DNA from 3 places in the Streptomyces sp. DS1-CR2 genome. Region 1 is predicted to be linked to each of the others. Evidence: riboswitches for the same ligand, from Rfam matches in the RefSeq annotation. Region 1 holds a riboswitch; each other region holds the start of a gene.

Region 1 (7,435 bases):
TTCCCGGTGCACTGGGGCGGTGACTGCTTCGCCTCGTTCACGGCGATGGCGGAGTCGCTGCGCGGCGGCCTCTCCCTGTCCCTGTCGGGCTTCGGCTTCTGGTCGCACGACATCGGCGGCTTCGAAGGCACCCCCGACCCGGCCGTCTTCAAGCGCTGGCTCGCCTTCGGCCTGCTCTCTTCGCACAGCCGCCTGCACGGCAATGTCTCGTACCGGGTGCCGTGGGCATTCGGCGAGGAAGCGGTGGACGTGGCACGCAGGTTCACCCTGCTCAAGCACCGCCTCATGCCGTACCTGTACGGGGCGGCGGTCGAGGCGCACCGCACGGGCGTCCCCGTGATGCGTCCGATGCTCCTCGACTTCCCGGACGACCCCACGTGCCGGGTCCTTGACCGCCAGTACATGCTCGGCCCCGACCTGCTCGTCGCGCCGGTGTTCTCGGCGGACGGCGACGTCGAGTTCTATCTGCCCGAGGGCACCTGGACACGGCTGGTGACAGGGGAGCGGGTCGAGGGCGGGCGCTGGCTGCGCGAGACCCACGGCTTCGACAGCCTGCCCCTGTTCGTCCGTCCCGGCGCGGTCGTGCCGCTCGGCGCGGACGACCGGCGCCCCGACGGCGACTGGACCGACGGCGTCACCCTGCTCGTCGCGCCGGGCGTGCTGGATGTGACCGTGACGGTGCCGGACCACGACGGGAGCCCCGCCGCCGCGTACCGGGTGCGCCGGGACGCGGACGACGGGGCGGTCACGGTGGAGGCGACTGGAACGGAACTCCCGTACGAAGTAAGGGAGTTGTAGCCTCCCCGGCGTGCATGGTCAGGAGACGGCGGTGCTCGTCACCGCGTCTCCTGACCGCGTCACCTGGTACGTGACGGTGGCGCCGCTCCAGAAATGGAAGGTGAGAGCCACCGGCACACCGTCCTTGAGGGAGTTCAGGAATTCGGCGGTGAGCCTGAGCGTTCCGCCGTCGTAGTCCGGGGCGAACGCCGTGCCGAACTGCTCGTACGAAGTCCAGTCGGCCGGACCCGCGTTGGTGCCGTCGGCGTATGTGGCCTCCATGGTCGCCAGGGAGTCGCCCCGGAACCGGGCGGGGGCCGCGAAGGAGCTGGTCGTCCCCGTCGCGCCCGCGAGGACCGGCGGGTCGTACGTCGTCACGTCGATCCGCCACGGCACCCCGGATGAGTGACCGGCGGGTTGCCCCAGGACGTCTCATCGGGGATGGCGTCGAGGGTGTTGCCCAGGTTCCAACTGGGCTGCATGGCGGCGACGGTGTCCATGGCGGAGGCGGTTGCGGCAGGAGCGGGGCGGGCGGCCGCCACGGCCCCGGTCTGGGCGGTGCCGACGGTGGCGAGTAAGGCCAGGAAGAGGCCCGCCATCCATCCGACGCGGCGTCGGCGGCTCCGTGCTTGTCTCATACAGGTCCCTTTCCGTGGCTGAGTTCGGTGGTTGAGTGCTGTGGTCTCGGTCAGCGGTCGGGTTCAGATGGTGAGCGGCTCGTAGCGGAACCAGTCGAAGTGGGCGGTACCGGTCGCGGCGTACAGGCCGATGACGCGGCCGGTGAACCCGCCGGCCACCTCGGTCGACAGGTAGCGGCCGTCGAGGGCCGCGAGGGCGGTGAACGTGCCGTCCGGCTCCTCGACGCCGAACGCGAGCGTGTCCGGGCCGGTGCGCGCGTCGCGCGGGCTGTCCGTGGGGGTCACGTCGACGCCGAGCACGAGCGGCCCTTCGGCCGTCGCCCGGGACGTGGAGGCCACCACGGTGCGCAGCGGTCCGACACGGGCGATCACCCGTACTTCTGCGGCGTCGGCCTCGATCTCGTAGTGGTGCCGCTCGTCGAGCCGGACCGCGAGCCGCCGGTGCCGTCCGCCGGGTCGAGGTGGGCGCGGACGCGGCAGGAGAGGTGCTGCTGCCGGTGGCCGACGAAGGTGACGTCGGCGGCGTCGGGGCCGCCCCCGAGGGCGTGCAGTGTCAGGCGGCCCGGCCGTTCCTTCGTGGTGCAGTGCCGCGGGGAGCGGTGGCGGAGTGAGATCCATGAGGGCTGCAGTTCGGCGTCGTCGAAGTCGTCCGTGAAGGGTTCGGCGGAGGCGGGCGCGGGCCCGGCCGTCGCGGGCGGGCCGACGACCGGCCAGCCGTTTTCCCAGGTCACCGGCGCGAGGAAGGTCTCGCGGCCGAGCACGTGCCAGCCGGGGGTGCCGCCGCGCGGCCGCACCCCGAGGAACACCATCCACCACGTGCCGTCGGCTGCCTGCACCAGATCGGCGTGCCCGGTGTTCTGGACGGGTTCGTCGGTGCTGCGGTGGGTCAGGACCGGATTGGCCGGACAAGGTTCGAAGGGGCCGGTGGGCGCGGGGCCGCGGGCCACGGAGACGGCATGCCCGCGCTCGGTGCCGCCCTCGGCGATCAGCAGGTACCAGTAGTCACCTACGTGGTACAGGTGCGGCGCCTCCGGGGCCTTGGCGCCCGGTGTGCCGGACCACAGCGGGCGCGGCTCGCCGAACGTCTCGCCGGTGTACGGGTCGATACGGACCTGGGAGATCCCGGCGACCGTGACCCAGCACGCGCCGTCCTCGTCCCAGGCGAGATCCGGATCGATGCCCGGTACGCCGGGCAGCGGGACCGGGTCCGACCAGCGGCCCGCCGGGTCGGTCGCGGAGACGAGCAGATTGCCGCCGCCCAGGCTCACATTGGTGACGACCAGCCAGAAGCGGCCGTCGTGGTGGCGCAGTGTCGGCGCGTAGATCCCGGCGGAGGAGGGTGTGTCCCAGGGCAGCCGCAACTGGCCGGGCCGGTCGAGGACGTTGCCGATCTGCCGCCAGTGCACCAGGTCGCGACTGTGGAAGAGCGGCACCCCGGGGACGTACTCGAAGCTCGAGCACGCGAGGTAGTAGTCGTCGCCGACGCGGCAGACGCTGGGGTCCGGGTGGAACCCGGGGATGACCGGGTGTGGGTCTGCCATGCTGTCTCTCTCCGTGATGTCGAAGCGCTTCGATTCGCGGGGAGGATATGCACCGGGGTGATGGCGCGCAAGGGGTTGGACAGGACGCAAAATGGCCCTGAAGTCCCTTCATGCTTACGGGACTTCAGGGCCATGGCATCATCGATGCGCTTCAACTGGCAGTCGTCGGGCTTCCGTTCGGGCCCAGGAGGTCCTCCTTGTAAGGCACGCAAGCGCGCAAGCGTGGTCTGCCTGCGACGACTGCGAGCCTCATGGTGGAACCGGCTGTCAGTACGCGCCGTTCACGTTGTCGATCGAGCCGTACTTGTCGGCCGCGTAGTTGCAGGCGGCGGTGATGTTGGCGACCGGGTCGTAGCTGTTCATCGACGTGCCGGGCACGTGGTACGCGGTGAACGTGGGGTCGATGACCTGCAGGAGCCCCTTGGACGGGGTTCCTGCGACAGCGTTGGAGTCCCAGTTGTTGATGGCCAGCGGGTTGCCGGAGGACTCGCGCATGATGTTGCGGTGGATGCCCTCGTAGGAGCCGGGAATGTTGTGCTTGGCCATGATGTCGAGCGACTCCTTGATCCAGCCGTCGAGGTCGTTCGTGTAGGACTTCTTCGCCGGGGCGGCGGCGAGCGTGGTCCGGTTCTCGGAGCGGTCGGCCCGCTCGGCGGACGCCCTGGTGGCTGCGGGCTTGGCCGGGCTCTTCTTGCCGAGCGTGAGCTTGACACCGGGGTGGATCAGCCCCGGGTTGTCACCGAGGGCGGCTCGGTTGTCCTGGTACAGCTTCTTCCAGCCGCCGCTCAGAGAGTGCTCTCGGGCGATCTTGACGAGGGAGTCGCCCGCGGCGACGACGTACGTCGTGGGGGCCGCGGCGCTCTTTGCGGCCGGGGCGGCCTGCGCTGCGCCGGCGCTGGTCGCGCCGAGCACCGGGAGAGCGAGCACAGCTGCGCCCGTGCCTGCGGCGGCGATTCCCCGGGTGAACGAGATGGACTTGGGGCGGCGGTGCTTTCCCTTTGAGGGCATGTCGTGTTCCTCTCCGTCGCCTGCGAGGTGAGCTGTCGGGTTCGGACGGGAGATGTCCGGTCGCACTGCGAATGCGACTTCACCCCGAGCCGTTCCGGAAACCAGATCGGCGGCTTACCTGGGTCCCCCGCTCCTGCCGTGCGTAACCGAGTGGATGGGAGGGAATCCGGATAGCGGCAGGATTCGGCGTTCCATCCGGATTGACGGCGACATTAGGCGAGAAGGAGCCGACAGAACAAGACCAGAATTCCGAGAACGGAATGTGAGATCCCTGCCTCGGGCGACCAGAACCCGCCGCTCTCTTTGATCGAAAAGCCCAACCCGCTTTGCGTAGAAGGGAAGTGGGTTCAGCAGAGCTCGGGGCCCGCGTCCGGCCGTGTGACACGGTTCACTGAATGCCGATGCGGGTTGGAATGACGGTCGACGGTGTATCAGAGTGCGATATTTCGCATCAATACCTCGTGATAGAGGCAGAGCTTCGCTTACACCGCTAATAATGCGAAAGGGCAACTTCTCACGCAAAGACGGACATAGCGTCGTGTCGCTTTTGGTACTGTATGCGGCATATCGCCATTAATGCTGGCGCGGTCGCGCGGACCGACGGACGTCCCCGCTGCACGGTTCATGAGCGGGTGCCGATCGGGATGGCGCCTGAGTGTGGCCTTGTGCGGTTTGGCTCAGGGATCGACTGAGGTGAGGTCGACGGGCTCCATCATCGGAGTGCCCTTCCCGCCGGCCCGCCGGCCCGCTGGCCTGCTGGCCTCCCGGGATACCCGGGGGCGGGACAGGTGAGGGCTCCGATGCTGCCCCCGGAGATCTTGCCGGCTCAGGATGCGCGTGAGCTCAGAAGACGGTCTGCATGTGATGGGGATTCAGTTGCCGATCGTCACTGGTATGCCAGTGAAGGTCCCCGGCCTGGACCGGGAGGAGGCTGCTGAAATCCTCTGCCGACTCCGGTTTTCCGGGCAGGTATCTCTCTGCGTGGGAGGCCTGGTTAATCCCGGGCCTCAGTGGTCGACTGGACGAGGGACGGGAACTCCGCACGCACCTGCGTCAGGGCGGACACGAACCGAAGGTCCGCCGCGAAGAAGCGCAGGAATAGGGGCAGTTACTCGGCCGCATGGAACATGACGGCAATGCCGGAGTTGCGGCGCCGGTGCAGACAGAGCGGGAACTCGGCTGGGCGCGCGACTAAAGGCTGTTCCGACATGATCCGCGAGTTCGTGAGGTCCGGTCGTCTGTCGCTGGGCGGGTGCTCTATTCGGCAAGGCCGAGGTCGTGCAGTGAGCAGGGCGCGGTGTACGCCTTTTCCTTTGATTCGCCAGTCACGCGAGCGGGATATTTCAGCCCTACATCCGAGCGAAGGCGTGCTGGACGCGAGCGCGAACGCGCTTATGGGAGCGGCTCGTTCCTGCTTCCCGGCAGGAAACGCCGCGTTGTGGTGAGCCGTGGGACGGGCCGCTTCCTCGGCTCTGGTTGTGCGGTGGGCTGACGGGACGCGGGCGGCTGGTGCCGGGGTGTGCGGGCGTTCGCGGCGTGCGCGGCATCTGACCGTCGCCAGGGCGGGATGGTCCGTTTCCCTGCGGGTGCCGCTACCGGTGTTCCGGGTTTTCGTAGTCGTGGCGGCAGCCGGCGTCCCAGGCGGTGCGCTGGTTGCCGTAGGCGGGGATGCCACCGAGATCTTTCAATGCCCGGGCCAGGTGCAGCAGGTTCCAGGTCATGAAGGTGGTGTTGCGGTTGGTGAAGTCGTTTTCGGGGCCGCCGGAACCCGGGTCGAGGTAGGAGGGGCCGGGGCCGGCCTCACCGATCCATCCGGCGTCGGCCTGGGGAGGGATGGTGTAACCCAGGTGTTGCAGGCTGTAGAGGACATTCATCGCGCAGTGTTTGACACCGTCCTCATTGCCGGTGATCAGGCAGCCGCCGACGCGGCCGTAATAGGCGTACTGTCCTGCGTCGTTGAGAAGACTGGAACAGGCGTAGAGGCGTTCGATCACCCGCTTCGTCACGGAGCTGTTGTCGCCCAGCCAGATCGGGCCGGCCAGCACGAGGATGTCGGCGGCCATGACCTGACGGTAGAGGTCCGGCCAGGTGTCGGTCTCCCAGCTGTGCTCCGTCATGTCGGGCCACACGCCCGTGGCGATGTCGTGGTCGACGGCCCGGACGACGTCGACGTGAACTCCCTGGGCTTCCATGATGGCGGTGCTGCGGTCGATCAGGCCCTGGGTGTTGCTCGTCTCCGGCGAGCGTTTGAGAGTGCAGTTGAAGACCAGCGCCCGCAGGTCGTCGTACCGGGCCGGAGGTGCGTCGGTGGCGGGTGACGAAGCGGTCATACGGTCCTCCCAGAGCTCTGTCGCCACCTGGTGCGCGGTGACTTGTCCACTTTGCCCAGCGTGGGGCCCGGCTGACGGCAGCCGCCACAGCGGAGCCTCCGAATGGCCCTGGTGGTCTGCACATGCGGTCGGAGTACATGTCCCCTCCGGCTCGTCGCCGAGCGGAAAGCTGGGGGTGGGGAGGTGCGGCGAATGGACGTCGAGCTCGGGCTCAAGCAGCTCGTGCGCGCGGGCCCGACGGCGCTGCGTCTCGGGCCACTCCTTCAGGACCTCTCGGCGCCGTCGTCGCCCCGCTCGGTGAGGACGATCCTGGTCTCCGGCATGCCGCTTAGACATGCTCCTCGGCTGGAGCCTGAGGATTCTGGTGGAGCCTGAGGATTCTGGCCGTCCCGTGCTGGTCGAGGTGCAGCTACGTGGTACGGCTTCCGGTACGCCGCAGGCCCTCCGCCCAGTAGGCGCGGAGCGCGTCCTTGCCGCGAATGACCCCGTCATTGCCGAGCAGTTGAGCGGCCACCGGCGACCGGAACGTCACGTCGTCAGCGAAGTGCGACAGCAGAGCATCCAAGTCGTGATCGACATGCGGGGCCCAACTGCCCGGCGGTGGACCGCCTGCGGCAATGATTGATTCTGCTTGGAGTCGCACGTTTACGAGCATGTATTGACACTCCTCGGTTGGGGCGCCATAGTCTTCCGCAGGCAATTGGGCTGCAGAGTTTTGACGAACGAAGAACGTGCCTACTGGTGCGGCACTGCGCCGCAATGCCCCTTCGGGGGCAAGTAACAGCACCCTGCGCGGGGATCGATTTTGTCAGGTGCATGCCGATGCCTGGTCGGTGGTGGCCTTCCCCTCGCTCCACGTCGATGGGAGAGAAGTCGGCACTGGGGCACCAGTGCCCGGAATACGCGTAGAACCGGGAAAAGGGGTGAGCGTCGGCCCAGGAGCTGGGGCGACAGAGCCACCTCAGTCGTGCCGCGGACACCGCGGAGCAGTCGTTACCGCCTGCAGCACTCATGCGAGAGGGCGGTGCCCAGACGTTCACCGGCCTGCTCACCTTCAACACCCCCTTGAGGAGCATCAGATGAAACGAGCGTTGACACGCATTGCGGTAGCAGCCCTCGCCGCACTCGTCCCGTTCATCGC
Region 2 (7,435 bases), 4.6 Mb from region 1:
GGATTGTCCGCAACTGGTCCTTGTGTTCTGGGTGTGACCGTATGTGACCGGCGCGGGACCGGTGCGGGCCGGTTCAAGGAGGCAGTGAGGCCCCGGCTAGGCTCGCCGGTCATGGACGTACTCATCCACCTCTTCGTCGGCCTGCACATCATCGGCATCGCCTCGCTCCTCGGTGGGTTCCTCACCCAGATGAAGGCGATGGGCAAGGGAACGGCCCGGTTCGTCCCGGCGATGCTGCACGGCGCGCTGACCATGCTGGTCACGGGTGTCGTCCTGGTGGGCCTGAACCAGGCGGACGACAACACCGTCAACAACATCAAGATCGGCGTGAAGCTCGCGCTGCTGATCGTGATCCTCGGCCTCGTGTACGTGAAGCGGGACGACGAGAAGGTGGACAAGGGGCTGTTCGGCCTCGTCGGCCTCCTGACCACCGCGAACATCTTCATCGCGGTCCTCTGGACCTGAGCCGTCACGGTCGTCCAGATCTGAGTCAGGCGGGTGTTCGGGACCTGAACGTCCCGAACAGGGTGGCGAGCCACGCGGCCACCGCGATCCACACCAGTACTTGCCCCGGCCCCTTGAGCCAGGGCACATCGGCGGCGGCGCTCACGGACAGTGCCGCCGCCGCCGTCATTCCCATCGGGAAGACCGTCGACCAGCGCCGCACGTCGTAACGTGGCCTGGACCACCGCACCTCCGCCAGCGCCAGCACGATGTACCAGGTCACATCGAGCGCGAGCAGCAGGAAGCTCATGGTGCGCAGGACGTCTGTGTCGTCCCTGTTCCACAGACCCGTCGCGACGAGCTTCGACGCGGCGAGTGCGGAGATGGCGAGCGCGCCGCCCGCGACCCAGTGGTCCCCGGCGCCGGAGGCCACCTCGCGCAGGTCGAAGTGGAGCAGCGCGAAGCAGTACAGGATGATCCCGCCCCAGAAGAGCACCATCCCGGTGAACGCGAGCCAGTGCGCGCCGACCGCGGGCGCGAGCGTCGCCGCCAGGACGACGAGGCCCTGCGTCGCGACACAGCCGAGGAACACGGCCCCCGGCATCCGCGGCTTCCAGTGCCGTGCGACGTTGATCAGGAGCACCGGCCAGACGAGCGCGGACAAGGCGAGGAGCGCCTCGGCCAGGGTCTGCCAGCCGAACATGGAGATCCGGGTGCCGAGGACGGCCGTCGCCGCGACCGCGGTGAGCGCGGCCGGGGTGTCCGCTTCGGATTCCCAGCGGTCGCGCTCCCGCACCAGTCGTTTCGCGAAGTCCGCCGCGAGGACGAGCCAGAGGGCGGCGGCGAGCACCAGCATGATGCCGCTCAGCACCGAGTAACCGGTCAGTCGCAGGCCGACCGAGATGATGCCGGTGGCCATGACGGCGGCGCCGGCGGCCGGCGGGAGCTGGGACCACGTGGGTCCGGGACGTGGGGTTGCGTTCGGGCCGCGCACCGCCCGAACGTAACCCCACGAAGGCGGTCAGGCCGGGCGCACCACGCTGTGGATCGGCATGTAGTAGATCGACTCGACGCGGACGTTCGCGCCCGGCTTCGGCGCGTGGATCATCTTGCCGTCGCCTATGTAGATGCCGACGTGGCTGATGTCGTCGTAGAAGAAAACCAGGTCACCGGGCTGGGCGTTGGCCGTGGTGACGGTCGTGCCGACCTTGACCTGGTCCCAGGTCGTGCGCGGCAGCGTGATGCCGGCCGCCTTCCACGCGGCCTGCGTGAGGCCCGAGCAGTCGTACGAGTCCGGGCCCGTGGCGCCCCACACGTACGGCTTGCCCATCTGTGACTCGGCGAAGTCGATGACCTTCGCGGCCTTGGTGGCGTAACCGCCGCTGGTGCCCCCGGAGCCCGTACCCGTACCCGAACCGGTGCCGGTGCCCGGGTTCTCCTGCTGGCGCGCCTCCTCGGCCGCCTTGCGCTTGGCCTCCGCCTCGGCCTGCTGACGAGCCAGCTCCTCCGCCTTCTTCCTGGCGGCCTCCTGCTTCTTCTTCTCGATCGCCGCGAGCCGCGCCTTCTCCTCGGCGGTCAGCTTCGACAGGAGTTCGCGGGCGTCACCGAGCTTCTGCTGGACGTCCCTCTTCGTGCTCTTGAGCGTGGCCTGCGAAGTGGTCAGCGTCTCCAGGCTCTTGGCCGCCTCCGTGCGCTTCTTCGTGGTGGCGGCCTGCTCGGTCTGGTAGTCGTCGACGGCCTTCTTCTGGCGGCTCGTGAGCCGGCTCATCAGCTGGTCCTGGTCGAAGTAGTCCTGCGCGTCGTCGGCGAGGAGCAGCGTCGCGGTGTCGGAGACGGCGCCCGTGCGGTACTGGGCCGCGGCGAAGGTGCCGAGCTCCTGGCGGGCCTTGTTGAGCTTCTCGGTGCGCTGCGCGACGTCGTCGAGCAGGTCGCCGACGCGCTTCTGCTGCTTGGTGGTGCGCTCCTTGGCCGCGTTGTACTTCTCCGTGGCCACGCCCGCCTGGTGGTAGAGGGTGTCGACCTTCTTCTGGACCTCTTCCAGGCTCGGCTTCGGCGGCGCGGAGGGGGCGGCGTTCGCGGTCTGCGAGAGCAGGGCGATGGAGGTGAGGGCCGCCGTGGTGATGCCGACGACGGGGGCCGTGCGGGGGCCGGCTGTTCTGGTGCGCGGCTTGCGGTGCGACGCCAAGGGTCGCGTCTCCTTCCCATGACCGCCTACCGGGTTAGCTGTCGGGTTCGGGCGGAGATTCGGAAGGCTGCCCTACGGCCGTGCCCTGACGGGTCGTCGGCCGATTCACCCCAAAGGTCGTGGGTCCCCGGTTCCATGCCTCTCGGCGTACTGAACTCAGCGGGGGCGACCCGCTCGCGGCGCGGTTGCCGGCGGGGGGACGGGCGGCCCGCGGAGCACGGTAGCCAACTCGTGTGGCTGCTGTGAAGGTTGATGTTCGATATGCCCGATACATTTTCGTGACCTTCGGCAATCTTGTTCGCGACCTCCGGTAATCCTCACTGGGGGTAATTACTGCGCTACAAGAGGTGGCTGGGGCCGCGAAGTCGGGGGAAGTTTCCGGGACGGCCGTGGGTGTCAGTGGGGCGGCCTAGACTCGTAGAGCGATGAGCAGCCTCTTTGACGACAGCTTCCTGGCGGACCTCACGGCTTCGAAGGCCAGTGAGGAGCATGCCCCGCCGCCGCCCGAGGACGACACGGCTCCGGAGCACGTTCCGGACGACCTGTTCGACGGGAAGTTCGACGTGCCCCCGGCCAGGGACGAGTACTACCGGGACGGCGCCCCACGCCCGGCGCTCGACCCGGCGGCGCTCCTCGACGGGCTGAACGAGAACCAGAAGGCGGCCGTCGTCCACGGCGGCTCCCCGCTGCTCATCGTGGCGGGCGCGGGGTCCGGCAAGACCCGTGTGCTCACGCACCGCATCGCGTACCTCCTCGGCGAGCGCGGTGTGCACCCCGGCCAGATCCTCGCGATCACGTTCACGAACAAGGCCGCGGGCGAGATGAAGGAGCGCGTCGAGTCCCTCGTCGGCCCGCGGGCGAACGCGATGTGGGTGTCGACGTTCCACAGCGCCTGCGTCCGCATCCTGCGCCGCGAGTCGAAGAAGCTCGGCTTCACGTCGTCGTTCTCGATCTACGACGCCGCCGACTCCAAGCGACTCATGGCCCTGGTCTGCCGTGACCTCGACCTGGACCCGAAGAAGTTCCCGCCGAAGTCCTTCAGCGCCAAGATCTCGAACCTGAAGAACGAGCTGATCGACGAGGAGGACTTCGCAGCTCAGGCCGCCGACGGCTTCGAGAAGACCCTCGCCCAGGCCTACGCGATGTACCAGTCCCGCCTCCGCGAGGCGAACGCTCTGGACTTCGACGACCTGATCATGACGACGGTGCATCTCCTGCGCGCCTTCCCGGACGTCGCCGAGCACTACCGCCGCCGCTTCCGCCACGTCCTGGTCGACGAGTACCAGGACACGAACCACGCGCAGTACGCGCTGGTCAGGGAGCTGGTGGGGTCGGCCGACAGCGGCCGCGGGGAGGACGAGCCGCCTCGCGCGGACGACCTCCCGCCGGCCGAGCTGTGCGTCGTGGGTGACGCCGATCAGTCGATCTACGCGTTCCGCGGAGCCACCATCCGGAACATCCTCCAGTTCGAGGAGGACTACCCCGACGCGACAACGATCCTGCTGGAGCAGAACTACCGCTCGACGCAGACCATCCTCTCCGCGGCCAACGCGGTCATCGAGCGCAACGAATCCCGCCGCCCCAAGAACCTGTGGACGAATGCGGGCGCGGGCGCGCAGATCACCGGCTACGTCGCGGACACCGAGCACGACGAGGCGCAGTTCGTCGCCGACGAGATCGACCGGCTCACGGACGCGCGCGACGCGAAGGCCGGCGACGTCGCCATCTTCTACCGGACGAACGCGCAGTCCCGTGTCTTCGAAGAGATCTTCATCCGCGTCGGCCTGCCCTACAAGGTCGTCGGCGGAGTCCGCTTCTACGAGCGCAAGGAGGTCAGGGACGTCCTGGCCTATCTGCGGGTGCTCGCCAACCCCGAGGACTCCGTCCCCCTGCGCCGCATTCTCAATGTGCCCAAGCGCGGCATCGGCGACCGTGCCGAAGCGATGATCGACGCGCTTTCCCAGCGCGAGAAGATCTCCTTCCCACAGGCGCTGCGCCGCGTCGACGAGGCGTACGGCATGGCGGCCCGCTCGACGAACGCGGTGAAGCGGTTCAACACGCTGATGGAGGACCTCCGCACGATCGTCGAGTCGGGCGCGGGCCCGGCCACGGTCCTGGAGGCCGTGCTCGAACGGACCGGCTACCTGGCCGAGTTGCAGTCGTCGACGGACCCGCAGGACGAGACGCGCATCGAGAACCTTCAGGAACTCGCGGCCGTGGCCCTGGAGTTCGAGCAGGAGAGCGCGACGGCGGAAGGCGCGGCCGAGGGTGCGGGCGAGGCGAGCGTCGGTACGCTCTCCGAGTTCCTGGAGCGGGTCGCGCTCGTCGCCGACTCCGACCAGATCCCGGACGAGGAGGACGACGGCTCCGGCGTCATCACGCTGATGACCCTGCACACGGCCAAGGGCCTCGAGTTCCCGGTCGTCTTCCTGACCGGCATGGAGGACGGCGTCTTCCCGCACATGCGCTCCCTCGGCCAGGTCAAGGAGCTGGAGGAGGAGCGCCGCCTCGCCTACGTCGGCATCACGCGCGCGCGTGAGCGCCTGTATCTGACGCGCTCCACCCTGCGCAGCGCCTGGGGCCAGCCCTCGTACAACCCGCCGTCGCGCTTCCTGGAGGAGATCCCGGACACGCATCTGGAGTGGAAGCGGACCGGCGCCATGGCGCCCGCCAAGTCGGCGGGTCCGACGAGCGGGATCGCCGCGTCCCTCTCGTCGTCGCGCTCACGCTCGACACCGGCGTTCGCCACGCGCCGGGCGACGGAGAAGCCGGTCGTCGCGCTCTCCGTGGGAGACCGGGTCACGCACGACCAGTTCGGCCTCGGCACGGTCGTCGGAGTCAAGGGCACAGGGGCGAACGCGGAGGCGACCGTCGACTTCGGAGAGCCCAAGCCGAAGCGCCTGCTGCTGCGGTACGCGCCGGTGGAGAAGCTGTAGCTCTGTAGGCCGGTGGAAAAGCTGTAGCTCTGTAGGCCTGTGGGGAAACTGCAGGAGGCTGCCGCCGGGAGGCTCGGCCCTGCTACGTCGGGTCGAGCCCGTGGCTGCGGAGCCACGGGAGCGGGTCGACGGCCGAGCCGCCGCCGGGACGCACCTCGAAGTGCAGGTGCGGACCGGTGGAGTTGCCGGAGTTCCCGGAGTGCGCGATGAGGTCGCCGGCCTTGACCGGTCCGCTCATGACGGCGTGGCTGGAGAGGTGGCAGTACCAGGTCTCCGTGCCGTCCTTCGCCGTCAGGATCGCCATGTTCCCGTACGCGCTGTTCCACTGTGTGCGGATGGTGCCGTCGGTCGCGGCCATCACCGGGGTCCCGTACGAGACGGGGAAGTCGATGCCGGTGTGTACGGACATCCAGTTGATACCGGCCTGCCCGTAATACGCGCTCAGCCCGCGCTGCTTGACCGGGAGGACGAACTTGGGCCGCAGCCGCTCCTTGCGCGCCGCTTCCTCCGCCGCCTGCTTCCGCTCGGCCTGCTGCTTGGCCCTGAGGTCGATACGTTCCTGGGTGCGGCTCGCCCGGTCGGCGAAGTCGCCGGCGTCCGCGGAGAGGTCCGCGAGCTGGGTGTCGAGCTTGTTGTTGGCGACGGAGGGCTTCACGGCGGTCGCGTCCGGTGCCGAGGCCGCCGTCGTGTCCTTGCCGGCGTCGCCGCCGAGCCCGCCGACGGAGGCCGCGGCTACTCCCGCGACACCCATCACGCACACCGAGGGCACCGCGACGGTGAGCAGCGCGGAGCGCTTGGCGGGGGAGCGGCGGCGGGAGCGGGCGCGCTGGGCCGGGGTGACCGGGGCGGGCCGCTCGTCGCGGGCGACGGTTTCCTCGACGTCGTCGAGGCCTTCGCTGTAGCTGTCGTGGTGATCGTCGTTGTGGCTCAACTCCGGCTCGGGGGCGTCGGGTTGGCCGTGGCCGTGCCGTGCGTCGAGGTCGTTGTCGTCGCCTTCGGCGCCCGCGGAGTTCCACGCGGTGGCGTCGTACGCGCCGGTGTCGAAGGTGTGCGCTTCGAAGGTCTGTGTTGCGAAGGGCTGGGCCTCGAACGCCTGCGTCTCATAGGCCTGAGCATCGAACGCCTGGGTCTCGAAGCCCTGCGCGTCGAAGGTTCCGGTCTCGTAAGTCCCGGTCTCGAAGGCCGCCGGCGCCTGGAAGGTCTGCGTGGCGAACGCGTCCTGCGTGGTGAATCCCTGCGCCTGCGCCCCGAAGGCGTTCGCGTCCCACTGCCCGGTCTGGCCGGCCCACGCGCTGTTGTCCCACTGGCCGGAATGGTCCGGTCCGGACTGGGCCGGAATACCGCCGAGTTGATCGTGAGCGGCGGCCCCCCAGACAGCGGTGGTGTCGTAGCTGCCGGTGCCGTACGCGGTGGCGTGGTGCTGCGCCGCGTACGGGTCGTGGTGCTGGGGGTCCTGCGTCGTCAGTGTCTGGTGCGCGCCGGTCGCCCACTGGCCGCTGTCGTACGAGCCGGTGCTCTGCGCGCCGGGAAGGTCCCCGAAGAGGGGGTCGGCCGCGAAACCGCCGGTGGCGTGGCCGTCGTAACCGGTGTAGTCGCCGTACTGCGCGCTCTGCTGGTCATACGGAGCGTAGGGCGCATAGTCGGCGTCCTGAGCCGGGGCCGGGGAGGTCTGAGTCCCCGACGGGTGACGGTCGTTCACCAACTTCTCTTTCGCCTCGACAACAGGGGCTGCCAGAGCAGTGCGGTGACTGTACCCGGCGGTACGCGGGCTCGACAATCTTCGGCAGGTTTCCCGTTCGCAGGAAACGGGCATTCGGCTGTCTTTCGGCGGACTGTGGGCAGAGCTTTGGCCCTGCGTTCGAGAATCGTT
Region 3 (7,435 bases), 3.6 Mb from region 1:
CGACGGGCCCGCGCCCGACCCCGCCGGTTCGCACTTCGAGCGGCGCATCCGCAGCTTCCAGCCCCGCCGCAGCCGCGTCACGGCGGGCCAGGCGGACGCCCTCCAGCGGCTGTGGCCCGCGTGGGGCCTCGACATCGACGGGCAGCGCGTCCTCGACCTCGACGAGCTGTTCGACGGCAGGAAGCGCGTCGTCCTGGAGATCGGCTTCGGCATGGGCGAGGCGACGGCGCAGATGGCCGCCGACGACCCCGACACCGGCATCCTCGCGGTCGACGTGCACACCCCGGGCCAGGGCAACCTCCTGGGCCTCGCCGAGCGGAACGGCCTGACGAACGTACGGGTGGCCAACGGCGACGCGATCATCCTGCTCCGCGAGATGCTCCCCGCCGCCTCCCTCGACGGGCTGCGCGTCTACTTCCCCGACCCCTGGCCCAAGAAGCGCCACCACAAGCGGCGCCTGATCCAGCCGGAGTTCCTCACCCTCGCCGCGGTCCCCCTCAAGCCGGGCGCCCTGGTGCACTGCGCGACCGACTGGGAGCCGTACGCCGAGCAGATGCTCGAAGTCCTGACCGAGCACCCGGACTACGAGAACACGCAGGCCGACGGCGGATACGCGCCCCGGCCCGCGTTCCGCCCCCTCACGCGCTTCGAGGGCCAGGGCCTGGACAAGGGCCATGTGGTCCACGACCTGCTCTTCCTGCGCGCCGAGCACGCACCGGCCACCGCCGCGGACTGACACCCCGTCGCGGCCGGGGCCGTCCCTCGTTAGGGTCAACGCTGTGGCGACCTATCCCTCGTATCCGAATGCGTTTCCGCACGCGCAGCCCGGAGCAGGCGCTCCGGGGCCCGGCACGCTGCGGCATCCGCGCTGGTGGGAGCGGAAGGCCGTGCACGCCTGGGCGCTCGTCTCGCTCCTGACGCTCTCCGGCCTGGTGATCCTCGCCCTCGTGCGGGAACAGACCGGCACCAAGGGGTTCCTGGTCGGGCTCTGCCTCGCGGTCCTGCCCGTCCCGCTGCTGATAGCCGCGTTCCGCTGGCTGGACCGGGTCGCGCCCGGGCCCTGGCGGAACCTGCTGTTCTCCTTCGCCTGGGGCGCCTGCGCCGCCGCGCTCATCGCGATCGTCGCCAACAGCTTCGCGACCCACTGGATCGCCACGAACTCGGCCGACCCCGCGAACGCCGACACCCTCGGCGCGACGGTCATAGCGCCCATCGTCGAGGAGTCCGCGAAGGCCTGCGCCGTCCTGCTCATCTTCCTGTTCCGCAGACGGGACTTCACCGGGATCGTCGACGGCGTGGTGATCGCCGGCGTCACCGCCACCGGCTTCGCGTTCACCGAGAACATCCTCTATCTGGGCAACGCCTTCGGCACCGACCAGCTCAACAGCGGCACCGGCATCGCCTCGGTGACCGCCGCCACCTTCTTCGTACGCATCGTCATGTCGCCGTTCGCGCACCCTCTGTTCACGGTGCTCACCGGCATCGGCTTCGGCGTCGCGGCCTGGACCGCGCCCGACCGCGGGCCGGTGCGGCGCGTGTTCCTGCCCCTCGCCGGGCTGCTGCTCGCGATGGGCATGCACGCCACGTGGAACGGCTCGTCGGCGTTCGGCCGGTTCGGATTCTTCGGGGTCTACGCGCTGTTCATGATGCCCGCGTTCGGGCTGCTGACCTGGCTCGCGATCGGAACCCGCCAGCGCGAACTGCGCACGGTGCGCTCCGAGCTGCCCGCGTACGCGGCGGCCGGCTGGGTCGGACCGGCCGAGCCGTTCGCCCTCGGCTCGATGCGCGCCCGCCGCCTGGCCCGCGAGTTCGCGCAGCACCACGGCGGCAAGGAGACGGCCAGGGCCGTCGCCCAGTACCAGCAGTACGCGACCTCACTCGCGCTCCTGCGCCACCGCGGGCGGCGCGGCCGGGCCGGGGCGGACTATGTCGTACGGGAGCGGGAGCTGCTCGACGAGCTGTGGGCGCGGCGCCACGCGGCCCGCCCCGCCCTCGCCTACGCGTCCCGCGCCACCGCGCCGCCCGTGTGGGTGCCGCCGATGTACGCGGGGCCGGTGCACGCGGGGCCGGTGCACGCGGGGCCCGGCGCCCAGTTCCCCGCGCACAGCGCCCACAACGCGTACAACCCGTACCGCTACTGAGAACGCCTCAGGCGGACGCCTCCGTGAGCTTCGAGAGCTCCGCGTCCGTCAGCTCCAGGTCGGCCATGGCCACCAGCGCCGGCAGCTGCTCCACGGTGCGGGCGGACGCGATCGGTGCGGCCACCGTCGGGCGGGACGCGAGCCAGGCGAGGGCGACCGTCGCGACCTGGGCGCCGTGCGCCTGCGCCACCTCGTCGAGGGCCTTGAGGACGCGCACACCGCGCTCGGTCTGCAGGTGCTGACCCGCGCCCGCGGCCCGCGGGCTGTCGACCTCGGTGCCCGGCCGGTACTTGCCCGTCAGGAACCCGGACGCCAGGGCGTAGTACGGGACGGCGGCGAGGCCGCCGCGGGAGGCCACCTCCTGGAGCCCGCCCTCGTAGGTGTCGCGCGAGACGAGGTTGTAGTGCGGCTGGAGCGCCGCGTAGCGGGCGAGGCCCTCGCGGTCGGAGAAGTCCAGCGACTCCTGGAGGCGCTCCGGGGTCAGGTTCGACGCGGCGATGGCGCGCACCTTCCCGGACTTCACCAGCTCGTCGAGGGCGGTGATGATCTCCTCGACCGGCACGGACGGGTCGTCGAAGTGCGTGTAGTAGAGGTCGATGTAGTCCGTGCCGAGGCGGCGCAGGGACTCGTCTGCGGCGGACTTGATGGTGTTCGCGGACAGGCCCTTGAAGTCGGGGTGGGAGCCGACCTTGGTGGCGATGACGACATCGGAGCGGTTGCCGCGCGCGGCAAGCCACTTGCCGATGACGGTCTCGGACTCGCCGCCCTTGTTGCCCGGAACCCACGACGAGTACGCGTCGGCCGTGTCGACGAAGTTGCCGCCGGCGGCGACGTACGCGTCGAGCACGGCGAAGGACTGCGCCTCGTCGGCGGTCCAGCCGAACACGTTGCCGCCGAGGGAGAGCGGGAACACCTCGAGGTCTGACGAGCCAAGCTTGCGAAGAGAAGTCATGGCTTGTTTTAACACCGATACGAAGCAAGATATTCCGGGCATGGCCGACCGGCAGCCCTGACGTCGGGGGGTTGCCGTCAGGACCGCCGGGGTTCGGAGAGTGACGAGCCTTTAGATGGTCAGACCGTTGGTGCGCAGCCACGGCGCGGGGTCGACCCCGGTCGCCTGGCCGCCGGGGTGGACCTCCAGGTGGAGGTGCGGCCCGGTCACGTTGCCGGTGGCGCCGACGCGGCCGATGACGTCGCCGCTGGTCACCTTCTGGCCGGCGCTGACGTTGAGGGACGACTGGTGGCAGTACCAGAGCTCGGTGCCGTCCGGCAGCTCGAGGACGGTGCGGTAGCCGTACGCGCCCGCCCAGCCGGCCTCCTTGACGGTGCCGGAGTGGATCGCCTTCAGCGGCGTACCCGTGGGAGCGGCGAAGTCGAGACCCGTGTGGTAGCCGGAGGACCACATCGAGCCGGGCTGACCGAAGGTGCCGGTGATCGTGTAGGAGGCGACCGGCAGCGTGAAGCTCTTGGCGAGCTCGGCGAGGCGCTCGGCCTCGGCCTTCTTCTTCGCGGCCTCCTCCGCCGCCTTCTTGTCGGCGGCGGCCTTGGCCTGGGCGGCGTCCTGCTCCTTGGCCGCGTCCTCGGCGGCCTTCTTCGCGGCGGCCTCCTCGGCGGCCGCGGCCTCGGCGTCGGCGGCCTGGTTCTGCTGCTGCTCGGCCTGCTGCATGATGCGGGCGCGCAGGGCCTCACCCGCGGTCGCGCCCTGCTCGGCGTCCGCGGTCGTGATGCCGGCGCCGGTCAGCGGGGTCGCGTCGCCGCCGGACGAGTCGTCATCTGCGGAGGCATCGGATATCAGCGCGCCCACGCCGGGCAGCGACTTGGCGTCGGGCAGCGAGTCCTTGACGGCGGAGAGGTCGGGCATCGAGATGTGTACGGGGGGCTTGCCGCCCTGCGCGGTGGCGATGCCGCCCGCGCCGACGGCCGCGATCACGCCGACCCCGAGAACTGTGGAGCTGCGCGCGAGACCGCCGCGCTGCTTGGCTACGCGGTGCCTGCCGCGTACGGGGCGGACGGACTCCTCGGTGGGATTCCACTCGTCCCAGGTCTGCTCGTCCGCTTCGCCGAACTCTTCGTCGATCGGCGCGTAGGAGAACTCTGGGGCAGGCCGGTTGGACGCCACTGGGGCGCGCTCCTTTCCTTCCTTCTCGCCTACCGGGTTAGCTGACGGGTTCGGAGCAGGAAGGTCTCCTACCGACGCCTTCCGCGAGGAAAGACGTCCGATTCACCCCAAGTTGGTGGTTCCCCGGCTCCCTTGCGGGATTAGGCGCGTGCGCACGGAGCCATCTCTTGTGACGGCTGGGACGACCGCGCTGCGTTATCGAACGTTAATAGACACCGGGGCCCGATTCCAAGCCGTTCCGACTGATCGTTAACGCCTTTGGCCTGGACTTATCGGGGCACGAGCGGGCGGAATCGGGCGAGTTGACCGGCCGTCGGAGCGGGCCGCCCATCTGACGGTTTGTCAAATGTTATGCGCAGCGACGTCATTCGACTACGGAAGGTGAAGACGGCGCTCACGGCTGCTTCACTGCTGCTTCACGGCCGCCTCACCGCGAGCAGCGCCATGTCGTCCGTCGTGCCGCCCCCGGTATGCCGGCGGACCTCGGCGGTGAGCGCGGCAAGCAGCGGATCGGGCCCCGAGAACATCCGCCCCGCGAGCCGGGCCGCCGGGTCGTAGAAGGTGCCCTCCGCGTCGCGCGCCTCCGAGAGGCCGTCGGTGTAGAGCAGCAGCGTCGCCCCGGACGGGAACTCCGTCTCGGACGCCCGGTCGGGCCAGCTGCCGAGGCCACCCATCCCGAGCGGCAGCGCGGGCTCCGGCGGCGACAGGACCTTGAGCGCCCCGTCGCCGCCCAGGATCAGGGGTTCCGGATGGCCGCGGTTGATGACCCGTACGAGGCCGTTGCCGTGCGGGATCTCGGCGAGCACGGCCGTGGTGAAACCCTCGAACTCGTCGAGGCCGTTGCGCCGCAGCCCCTCCCGCGCGAGCGCCCGCTCCAGGCGCTGCGCGACCGCCTCCAGGGTCGCCTCCTGTTCGGCCGCCTCCCGGAAGGCGCCGATGACGACGGCCACGGCGGACACCGCGCCCATGCCCTTCCCGCGTACGTCTCCCACGACGAGCCGCACCCCGTGCGGGGTGTCCTGCACCGCGTACAGGTCGCCCCCGATGAAGGCCCCCGCCTGGGCCGCCTCGTAGCGGGCCGCGATCTCCAGGCCGCCGATGCGCTCCGCGGGCTCGGGCAGGACGGCGCGCTGGGCCGCCTCGGCGATCTGGCGCACGGAGGTGAGCTGCTCACTGCCCCGCCGCACGACGCGGTTCATGACACAGGCGAGGACGGCGACGGTGGCGACCGTGACGAGTTCGGTGACGGCGTCGGTGTCGTAACTGCGGGTGTATCTGAGATGCACCCCGAGTACGACGGCGACGGTCGCGAGGCCGGTCAGCAAGGTGCCGCGGGGCGAGAAGAACGGGGCGGCGACCAGCGGGGCGGCGGTGAAGAGGGGCACGCCGGTGAACGTCGACGGCGTGACGTAGTCATAGATCGCCCCGACCACGATGAGCAGCACGACCAGCAGCCGCACGAAGAACCGCGCGCGGGACAGGCCCGGCTCCGCCTCTGACCTGTGTCCTCCTCGCTGCCCCACCGCTCGTCTCCCGCCACCGTCCGCGTCGGTCCCGCGCCTGCGCACGCCGTCGGGCCCCACCCCAGGGTTCCCCCGGAAAAGGCGGCGGGCGACCTGGCGGGACCGACCGGGTGAAAGGGGCCCGAGGCGGCGGATCGCGGAACGCCGGGCAACCGATTCGCGTTCTGTCGCCGCAATGGCGTAGAGTCGTGTTTACCGACGCGGGGTGGAGCAGCTCGGTAGCTCGCTGGGCTCATAACCCAGAGGTCGCAGGTTCAAATCCTGTCCCCGCTACTGAAGACCGAAGGCCCGTAACCATTGGTTCCGGGCCTTCGGTGTATCCGGTCGCGTGGAGTGGAAGGGGCTTCGGGAGCAAGTCGGCTCCCCAATGGCTCCCAGCGTTCTTGCGTCGGCTCGAACCGGCATGCTCCGCGGTCGGAGAGGGCCGGGCGATTGACGCCAGTTCGACGGTGGCAGTTCTGGCCCATCGGCCTCGAAGCCGGGCGGGCCGTAATGTCTCTACGCTGTGAAGAAGTCGCCGAGCGCGTGGCCGATCCGGCCGGGCGCGTTCTCCGTGGGGATGTGATCCGCATGGGGGATACGGATGAGCGTGGTGTTCGGGATCTCCGAGGCGAACCGCTCGGCGAACTCCACCGTCTCGTGGAGGTCGTCCTCGCCCCAGATGAGCAACTTGGGTGTGGTGGACCGCCGCAGCGCGGGGACGAGTTCAAGGGTGTAGCGGTTGTCGGCCGCACCTGCCAGGGCCATCCAGGAGCGGCGAACCCGCGCATCGGTCCACGGGTCCACGTAGTCCGCGATCAACGGTTCGGTGGCGACACCGGCCAGCACTCTTGCCACCGCCTGCCGGCGGTTGTCGAGCACGCCTTCGGCCGTGTCCGCGCCCCGGAAGCTGGCCACATGGGGTGCCGGCCAGGAGTCGTAGAGGACCGAGTTGACCAAGGCAAGGCGGGACACCTCGAAGCGGTCGTGGGCGAGGATGTGCTGGGCGATGGCGCCGCCGATGTCATGGGCCCCCACCGCGATCGGTCCGGAGAGCTGCAGCGCGGACGCGAACCGCGTCACCCAGTCCGCGAGGGCCGGGACCGTGGCCGTTTCCGGGGTGAGCTCGCCTCCTGAGCGCCCCAGTCCGAGGAGATCGACCGCGATCGGCCGTAGCCCGGCGTCGGCGAGGTGGTCCAGCACGGGGAGCCAGACCCGGCTCCAGTACGTTCCGTGCAGCAGCAGCACCGGCCGGCCGTCCTGCCGCCCGGCGGTCAGGTAGCTGGCCGTTTGGCCGTCGACCTGGACTGCGCTCCTGACCACTGTCGTTTCGGTGGTTTCACTCATGGGACCACTGTGACCGGAGTAGATCTCCCTGCCGAGAGTCCTAAAAGACACCTGGGGGTACATTCTTGCCATGAGTCTTCACCGGGTGGTGGCCCTGCTCAATCCGCCGCAGTCGCCTTTCGAGCTCGGCTGCGCTGCCGAGGTCTTCGGCACCGTCCTGCCGGATGTTCCTGCCCGCTACAGCTTCCGGATCTGTGCCGAGAACCCCGGACCGCTGCGGACCACCATCGGTTACCCGATGCTCGTCGACGCGGGCCTTTCGGCCCTGGAGGAGGCAGACACCGTGGTCGTCCCCGGCTGGCAGCCACCCAGCGCGCCGGTGCCGC

Evidence for each region. Region 1 has a riboswitch for cyclic di-AMP ahead of ACY0PA_RS03705 (transglycosylase SLT domain-containing protein). Riboswitches for the same ligand answer to the same signal wherever they lie in the genome.
Region 2: it holds a riboswitch for cyclic di-AMP, as region 1 does, so the genes downstream of both, ACY0PA_RS25715 (C40 family peptidase) here and ACY0PA_RS03705 (transglycosylase SLT domain-containing protein) in region 1, are expected to answer to the same signal.
Region 3: it holds a riboswitch for cyclic di-AMP, as region 1 does, so the genes downstream of both, ACY0PA_RS20905 (M23 family metallopeptidase) here and ACY0PA_RS03705 (transglycosylase SLT domain-containing protein) in region 1, are expected to answer to the same signal.

Annotation. Positions count from the first base shown of each region.
Region 1 covers NZ_CM147085.1:744,342-751,776, reverse strand. The annotation lists gene yicI (alpha-xylosidase) at 1-798, shown strand, start outside; gene ACY0PA_RS03720 (hypothetical protein) at 817-1,155, opposite strand; gene ACY0PA_RS03715 (hypothetical protein) at 1,152-1,415, opposite strand; partial or broken gene ACY0PA_RS03710 (glycoside hydrolase family 43 protein) at 1,479-2,956, opposite strand; gene ACY0PA_RS03705 (transglycosylase SLT domain-containing protein) at 3,224-3,964, opposite strand; cyclic di-AMP (ydaO/yuaA leader) riboswitch at 3,967-4,123, opposite strand; gene ACY0PA_RS03700 (flavodoxin family protein) at 5,557-6,294, opposite strand; gene ACY0PA_RS03695 (nuclear transport factor 2 family protein) at 6,704-6,949, opposite strand; gene ACY0PA_RS03690 (hypothetical protein) at 7,374-7,435, shown strand, end outside.
Region 2 covers NZ_CM147085.1:5,338,629-5,346,063, forward strand. The annotation lists gene ACY0PA_RS25705 (hypothetical protein) at 112-465, shown strand; gene ACY0PA_RS25710 (tellurite resistance/C4-dicarboxylate transporter family protein) at 491-1,438, opposite strand; gene ACY0PA_RS25715 (C40 family peptidase) at 1,466-2,629, opposite strand; cyclic di-AMP (ydaO/yuaA leader) riboswitch at 2,638-2,787, opposite strand; gene pcrA (DNA helicase PcrA) at 3,055-5,565, shown strand; gene ACY0PA_RS25725 (M23 family metallopeptidase) at 5,648-7,264, opposite strand.
Region 3 covers NZ_CM147085.1:4,348,009-4,355,443, forward strand. The annotation lists gene trmB (tRNA (guanosine(46)-N7)-methyltransferase TrmB) at 1-736, shown strand, start outside; gene ACY0PA_RS20895 (PrsW family intramembrane metalloprotease) at 780-2,141, shown strand; gene ACY0PA_RS20900 (aldo/keto reductase) at 2,149-3,093, opposite strand; gene ACY0PA_RS20905 (M23 family metallopeptidase) at 3,205-4,260, opposite strand; cyclic di-AMP (ydaO/yuaA leader) riboswitch at 4,272-4,417, opposite strand; gene ACY0PA_RS20910 (PP2C family protein-serine/threonine phosphatase) at 4,677-5,783, opposite strand; tRNA gene ACY0PA_RS20915 (tRNA-Met) at 5,983-6,056, shown strand; gene ACY0PA_RS20920 (alpha/beta fold hydrolase) at 6,282-7,109, opposite strand; gene ACY0PA_RS20925 (GlxA family transcriptional regulator) at 7,180-7,435, shown strand, end outside.